Streptosporangium becharense: one gene and its partner. The protein of the gene in region 1 interacts with the protein of each later gene in a pairwise test. Links are inferred from orthologs where the notes say so. Each region holds a gene or a part of one and is shown on either strand. Other genes may lie near its edges. The genes, in order: F4562_RS25375 and ftsZ.

What was found.
Region 2: the proteins of F4562_RS25375 (region 1) and ftsZ interact in binary tests that used the Escherichia coli proteins (3 or more experiments, as listed by UniProt). The link is inferred for Streptosporangium becharense from one-to-one orthologs.

Annotation. Positions count from the first base shown.
Region 1 is NZ_JACHMP010000001.1:5,769,838-5,772,977, reverse strand. The notes cover bases 237-3,064. They hold F4562_RS25375 (rod shape-determining protein), read right to left. Parts: upstream 2,253-3,064; coding sequence 1,221-2,252; downstream 237-1,220. Other genes in these bases: F4562_RS25365 (hypothetical protein), read right to left, coding at 2,951-3,064; ndk (nucleoside-diphosphate kinase), read right to left, coding at 2,444-2,854; mreC (rod shape-determining protein MreC), read right to left, coding at 313-1,221; mreD (rod shape-determining protein MreD), read right to left, coding at 237-309. Outside these bases: more of mreD, read right to left, coding at 1-236; more of F4562_RS25365, read right to left, coding at 3,065-3,140. UniProt on the Escherichia coli protein: Forms membrane-associated dynamic filaments that are essential for cell shape determination. Acts by regulating cell wall synthesis and cell elongation, and thus cell shape.
Region 2 is NZ_JACHMP010000001.1:1,578,743-1,582,011, forward strand. The notes cover bases 190-3,146. They hold ftsZ (cell division protein FtsZ), read right to left. Parts: upstream 2,387-3,146; coding sequence 992-2,386; downstream 190-991. Other genes in these bases: F4562_RS06740 (YggS family pyridoxal phosphate-dependent enzyme), read right to left, coding at 197-901; F4562_RS06750 (cell division protein FtsQ/DivIB), read right to left, coding at 2,612-3,146. Also shown: F4562_RS06735 (cell division protein SepF), read right to left, coding at 1-78; more of F4562_RS06750, read right to left, coding at 3,147-3,269. UniProt on the Escherichia coli protein: Essential cell division protein that forms a contractile ring structure (Z ring) at the future cell division site. The regulation of the ring assembly controls the timing and the location of cell division.

The DNA of each region.
Region 1 (3,140 bases):
CAACGCCGCGACCGGCCCGGCCCCCGGATACTTCTCGACCGCCCGCCCTGCGATGAAACCGACGAGACACAGCAGGAACGCGTTCTGCCCGAGCAGGTGGGCCACCGGCGGCAGCACGTCACTGACGAGCCCCACGGTGAACCCCATGACGGCCCCCGCCGTGGCGCCCCGGGCCAGCGCGTAACCCACCACCGCGAGCAGGACCAGATCCGGCACGGCCTCCCCGGGTAACGGCAGCAGGTTGACGACCGTCACCTGGACGACCATGACGATCAGGAGCATCGCCACGAACAGCACGCCCCGTACCATCCGTCAGGTCCCCTCTCGCGCCACGGAGGGTTTCTTCGGCTCTCGCGGCTCCGGGGGGATCACCGGGCCGCGCGGCTCACGCCGGGGTGCCCGCATCACCACACCGACCACGTCGAGCGCGGTGAGGTCGGCGTACGGCCGTGCGTAGGCGATACGGGTCAGCTCCCCCGGTGTGGCCTCCACCCGCTCGATCACCCCGATCGGCACCCCCGCCACGTACGGAACCCCACGCTGGGAGCCGAAGCTCACGATCCGGTGGCCGGGGGTGATCGGCGCGGTCGAGTCGAGCAACCGGAAACGGATCAGGCGACCGTTCTCCCCCACGCCGTGCACCACGCCGATCTCGTTGCTGCTCTCCAGCCGGGCTCCGGCGGCCGAGGCGGGGTCGCTGAGCAGGAGCACGGTCGAGGTCTCCGAACCCGCCTGGATCACCCGGCCGACCAGCCCGTCGGCGTTCAGCACGGTCATCTCCGGACGCACCCCGTCGGCACGGCCCACGTCGAGCTCGACGGCCTCCTCGAATCCGAGCGTGCCCCGCCGGGCGATCACCTGGGCGGTCACGACCGTGTATCCACCGGCTCCCGCCGTACCCAGCAGTCTGCGCAGTTCCTCCGAGCGCCTGCGATCGAGGTTCCGCGCCGCCAGGTCACGCTTGAGCCGCTGGTTCTCGGCACGCAACTCCTCGACCCGCCGCCGGGCGGCGGGTGCTCCGGCCATCGTCTCGAAGAACTCGCCGACCGGCCGGGCGATCCCGGCTCCCGCGTTCTCCACAGCCCCGAACAGCTCGCTGCCGACTCCCCGGAGCGGGCCCAGCGGGGAGCCGGCCCCGGCACGATGATCGACGGTCACCAGGATCAACGCGGCTGCGAGCAGCAACCCCAGGTTGATCCGTGACCGGCGGGTGTCCTTCATCAGTGACGTGGTTCGGGGACGAGAACCTGCTGGAGAGCGTCGAAGTCCTCGACGCACTTGCCCGAGCCGAGCGCGACGGAGTCGAGCGCGTTGTCGACGAGATGGATGGGCATGCCCGTCTCGTCCTTGAGCCGCTCGTCCATCCCCTTCAGCAGCGCTCCGCCACCGGTGAGCGCGATCCCCCGGTCCATCAGGTCTCCGGACAGCTCGGGCGGGCACTTGTCGAGTGTGGTCTTGACCGCGTCGACGATCGCGTTCAGCGGCTCCTCGATGGCCTTGCGGATCTCTCCGGCGGACACGACGACCGTCTTCGGCAGCCCGCTGACCAGGTCGCGACCCCGGATCTCGGCGTGACTCTCCTCGGGCAGCAGGCAGGCGGAACCGATCGCCATCTTGACCTCCTCGGCGGTCCGTTCGCCGAGCATGAGGGAGTACTCCTTCTTGGCGAAGGTGATGATCGCGTGGTCGAGCTCGTCGCCGCCCACCCTGATCGACTGGCTGGTGACCACGCCGCCCATCGAGATGATCGCGACCTCGGTGGTGCCACCGCCGACGTCGACCACCATGTTGCCGGTCGGCTCGTGCACGGGCAGACCGGCACCGATCGCGGCGGCCATCGGCTCCTCGATGATGTAGACCCGGCGGGCTCCCGCCTGGTAGCCGGCCTCCTTGACCGCGCGCTGCTCGACCCCGGTGATCCCGCTCGGCACCGCGATGATGATGCGCGGCTTGGCGAAGTGACGACGTCTGTGCACCCGCTGGATGAAATAGCGCAGCATGCGCTCGGTCACGTCGAAGTCGGCGATCACACCGTCCTTGAGCGGCCGGATGGCCACGATGTTGCCGGGCGTGCGACCGATCATCCGTTTGGCCTCGATGCCCACGGCCACGATCTTCCCCGTCGTGGTGTTGATCGCAACGACGGAAGGCTCGTTGAGCACGATGCCGCGGCCTCTCACATAGACCAGCGTGTTCGCGGTGCCGAGGTCGACTGCCATGTCACGGCCGAGAAAAGCAAGATTACCGCCCATGAGGAAGGCTGCCCCCCTTCCGTCGGGTCGTCGGCGAAAACTACGGAACGCACTCGAATCGTAACGTGGCGCACCCACCCTTAAGCGCAATGAGCAGCCCTACCCCAGCAAAATCTTGGGTCAGGCGGAACGCACCGGACCCCGCCGTCCCACAGGACGACGGGGTCCGCGAAGCCGGAATATCCGGGAGTTTAGAAGCGGTCCGGGAAGAAGATCTTGATCTCCCTGGCGGCGGACTCGGGGGAGTCGGAGCCGTGGACGACGTTCGCGCCGATCTCCAGGGCGTGGTCGCCGCGGATGGTGCCGGGAGCGGACTTCACCGGGTCGGTGAGACCGGCGAGCGCGCGGAAGGCCTCGACGGCGCGGGGGCCCTCGAGCACCAGCGCGACCAGCGGGCCGGAGGTGATGAACTCCACCAGCTCCCCGAAGAACGGCCGCTCGGAGTGCTCGGCGTAGTGCGCCTTGGCCGTCTCGACGTCCAGGGTGCGCAGCTCCAACGCCACGACCTTCAGGCCCTTGCGCTCGACGCGGGCGATGACGTCACCGATGAGACCACGCGCGACGCCGTCGGGCTTGATCAGGACAAGGGTGCGCTCGGACACTGGAGTTCTCCTTTGAACAGGGATAGGTCGCGGACTGCGGTGAACGCGCGAAGTTTACCGCCCTTCGCGAGGTTCCCCATGGTCGGCGAGGTCACGTCACGGAAGGGTGGAGCCGTTCGCCGGGTCGTCCTCCGGTGAGGGAGTGGGCGGCGGCACCACCACGGGCGGGACCGCGGTCTTCTCCTGGTCCGGACCGGGCTCCCGCGCGGGTTCCCCTGCCGGGTCCGGCACGGGACGCGGGCGGGTGTCCCCGCCGTCCCCGGGCGGTGTCGCCTCGGCGGCGGCA
Region 2 (3,269 bases), 4.2 Mb from region 1 along the record:
GTAACCGTCGTACCTGTCGTAGCGGTCGTCCTCCACAAGACCGAGGTAGACCGCCATCTTGCGCATCGCGCCGGCCATCGCTGCTTCTTCCTCCGTCTTACTTCGATGTGTTCGGGGCGGAACGACACCTTCCTGAACCCATCACCGTTCGACCACTATCCGGGTACGCGGCCGCCAAGGCCCACTTGAAGGGACATTACCTGACGAAGGGCTTCCTGCGACCGAGCAACGCCGTACCGACACGCAGGTGTGTCGCCCCGTTGGCAATGGCCTGGGACATGTCGCCGCTCATGCCCGCGGAGATGACGTCCGCCCCCGGATGGGCCTCTCGCACCTCCTGGGCGATCTCCCTCAGTTTGGCGAAGGCCCGCCCGGGATCCGCGCCGAGCGGCGCGACCGCCATCACCCCGCCCAGCACGAGCCCCTCGGTACCGGCTATCGCCTCGGCCAGCGCGGCGGCCCCGGCGGGCCGTACGCCGCCCCGGTCCGGGTCGTCGTCGAGGGCGATCTGCACCAGGCAGGTGACACGCCGGCCGGCGCCGGCCGCCTCGCGGCCGAGCGCCTCGGCCAGACGCGGGCGGTCGACCGAGTGGACGACGTCGGCGTAGCGGACCACCGAACGGGCCTTGTTGGTCTGCAACTGGCCGACGAAGTGCCAGGAGAGGTTCAGGTCCGCGCACTCGCGGGCCTTGGCCGAAGCCTCCTGGTCGCGGTTCTCCCCCACGTCGGTCACCCCGAGCCCGGCCAGCAGCCGTACGTCCGAGGCCGGGTAGGTCTTGGTCACCGCGATGAGCGTCAGCTCCTTGCGGTCACGGCCGGCGGCCCGGCACGCCTCGGCGATCTCCGCCTCGACGCGCGCCAGCCCGGCCGCGATCTCGTCACGTCGTGTTGTCTCCGTCACATCTCCGCCGCTCGAACGCTGGGAAACCGGCGGAGTCCATTCTCCCCGTCACGGCCGGGTGATCCGTCGCCCACCCGGCCGTGAGCAATGTCACTTCAGGAAGTCGGGGACGTCGAGCTCCTCTTCCTGCTCCTCGAAGATCACCGGACGACGCCGGGCCGGGTCGGGGACCCGGGCCGAGATCGGGGTCGGCTGCGCGGGCTCGGGAGCCGGACGCGGGATCGACACCGGCGGGGCGGACGGCTCCTCCGCGCGCTGCGGCTCGGCCTGTTCCACCGCAGGCGCCGCCGGCGGGGCGGGCGAGATCGCCGGGACGGGCTGAACCGGGTGGATCTGCTGGGCCGGGGGCTCCACCGGCGGCGCCGGGGTGGAGACGGGCCGCACCAGCGGCGGCGCGTGCTCGGCCCGCGGTTCCGGGCGGGGCTCGGCCTTCACCGTGGGCGCCACCGCGCGGACCGCAGGCGCCGCCGGCGGCGAGGCCGCCGGACGCGCGGACTGGGCACGGTTCGCCTGCTGCGGCAGCGGCTTGGGCTGCGGGGCGGGCTCGTCGAAGCCCGCGGCGATCACGGTGACGCGCACCTCGTCGCCCAGGGCGTCGTCGATGACCGTACCGAAGATGATGTTGGCGTCCGGCGCGGCGGCGTTGGAGACGAGCTGGGCCGCCTCGTTGATCTCGAACAGGCCGAGGTCGGAGCCGCCCGCGATGGACAGCAGCACGCCGTGGGCGCCGTCGATGCTGGCCTCCAGCAGCGGGCTGGAGACGGCCATCTCGGCCGCCGCGACCGACCGGTCGTCGCCGCGGGCGTGGCCGATGCCCATGAGCGCCGAACCGGCACCGGACATGACGGACTTCACGTCGGCGAAGTCGAGGTTGATCAGACCGGGCGTGGTGATCAGGTCGGTGATGCCCTGGACACCGGAGAGCAGCACCTGGTCGGCCGCCTTGAAGGCGTCCAGCACGCTCACCTGCCGGTCGGAGATCGACAGCAGCCGGTCGTTCGGGATGACGATGAGGGTGTCGACCTCCTCGCGGAGGGTCTCGATGCCCGCGTCGGCCTGCATCGCCCGCCGCCGGCCCTCGAAGCTGAAGGGGCGGGTCACCACACCTATGGTCAGCGCGCCCAGTGACCGCGCGATGTTGGCGACCACCGGCGCACCCCCGGTGCCCGTGCCGCCGCCCTCACCGGCGGTGACGAACACCATGTCGGCACCCTTGAGGACCTCTTCGATCTCCTCACGGTGGTCCTCGGCGGCCTTTCGCCCGACGTCGGGGTTGGCCCCGGCGCCGAGGCCGCGGGTGAGTTCACGCCCCACGTCGAGCTTGACGTCGGCGTCACTCATCAGCAGCGCCTGGGCGTCGGTATTGATGGCGATGAACTCGACGCCCTTGAGTCCCTCCTCGATCATCCGGTTGACGGCGTTGACTCCGCCTCCGCCGATTCCTACAACCTTGATGACCGCGAGGTAGTTCTGCGGTGCTGCCACGACGAGGGGCCTTTCCGCTCGTTGACTTGCAATTTCATGCGGCACGGGGTCCCGTGCCGTCGTTTCCCAAACCCTCACCCTCAAGTTGAGATTTAGCTTTATGTCAACCTGAGGAGTGATACGGACAGTAGGAGTTGCGCTCCTGGCGGGTCAACTAACCGCGCCGCAAGCGCGCCCGGCGTGTCGCCGGGCGTCCTTTTCGGCGCCGCGCCCGATCCCGGTAGATCATTTCACCGTCACGACGTCGGGTGAACTCACGTCGTAGGTGTCCGCAGGCCGTTTGAGCAGCGTAACGAGGATCTGGGCCTTGTCCGCCGGACGGTCGCCGCCGCCCCACACCACCGCGCGGCCGTCCTTGAGCCGCAGCGACACCGTTTCGGCGGAAGGCGCGAGAACCTCCGCGACCCGGCGGGCCAGATCGTCCGGCAACGCGCCGATGACGGTGAGCCCCGCCCGGGTCGCCGGGTCCGACGGTCCCGGCCGGTCGACACGGAGCACCGGCAACGTCGGCGGCGCGACGTCCCTGGCCTCTATGACGACCCCGTGCCGGTCCATCAGCGCCGACCTGCCCGACACCGGAACCACCGCCACCGGCTCCCGCTCGACGACCTCCACCCGCAGGGTGCCCGGCCAGTTGCGGCCGACCTCCACCGACTCGACCTGGGGGATCCCGCCGACCCGCTTCTCGATCTCGGCCACGTCCACCGTCGCCAGGGGCGTGCCCCTGGCCACCCCCGCCGCCTGCCGGATCCGTTCGGCGGGCAGACCCGCGTTGCCCGCCACCTGGATCTCCCGCACTCCCAGGACCGAGGAGAAGAACACCAGCCACGCCGCGGTTCCCACCACCCCGACGGTGAGCAGGACCAGGAAGGCAGAGCGCCAC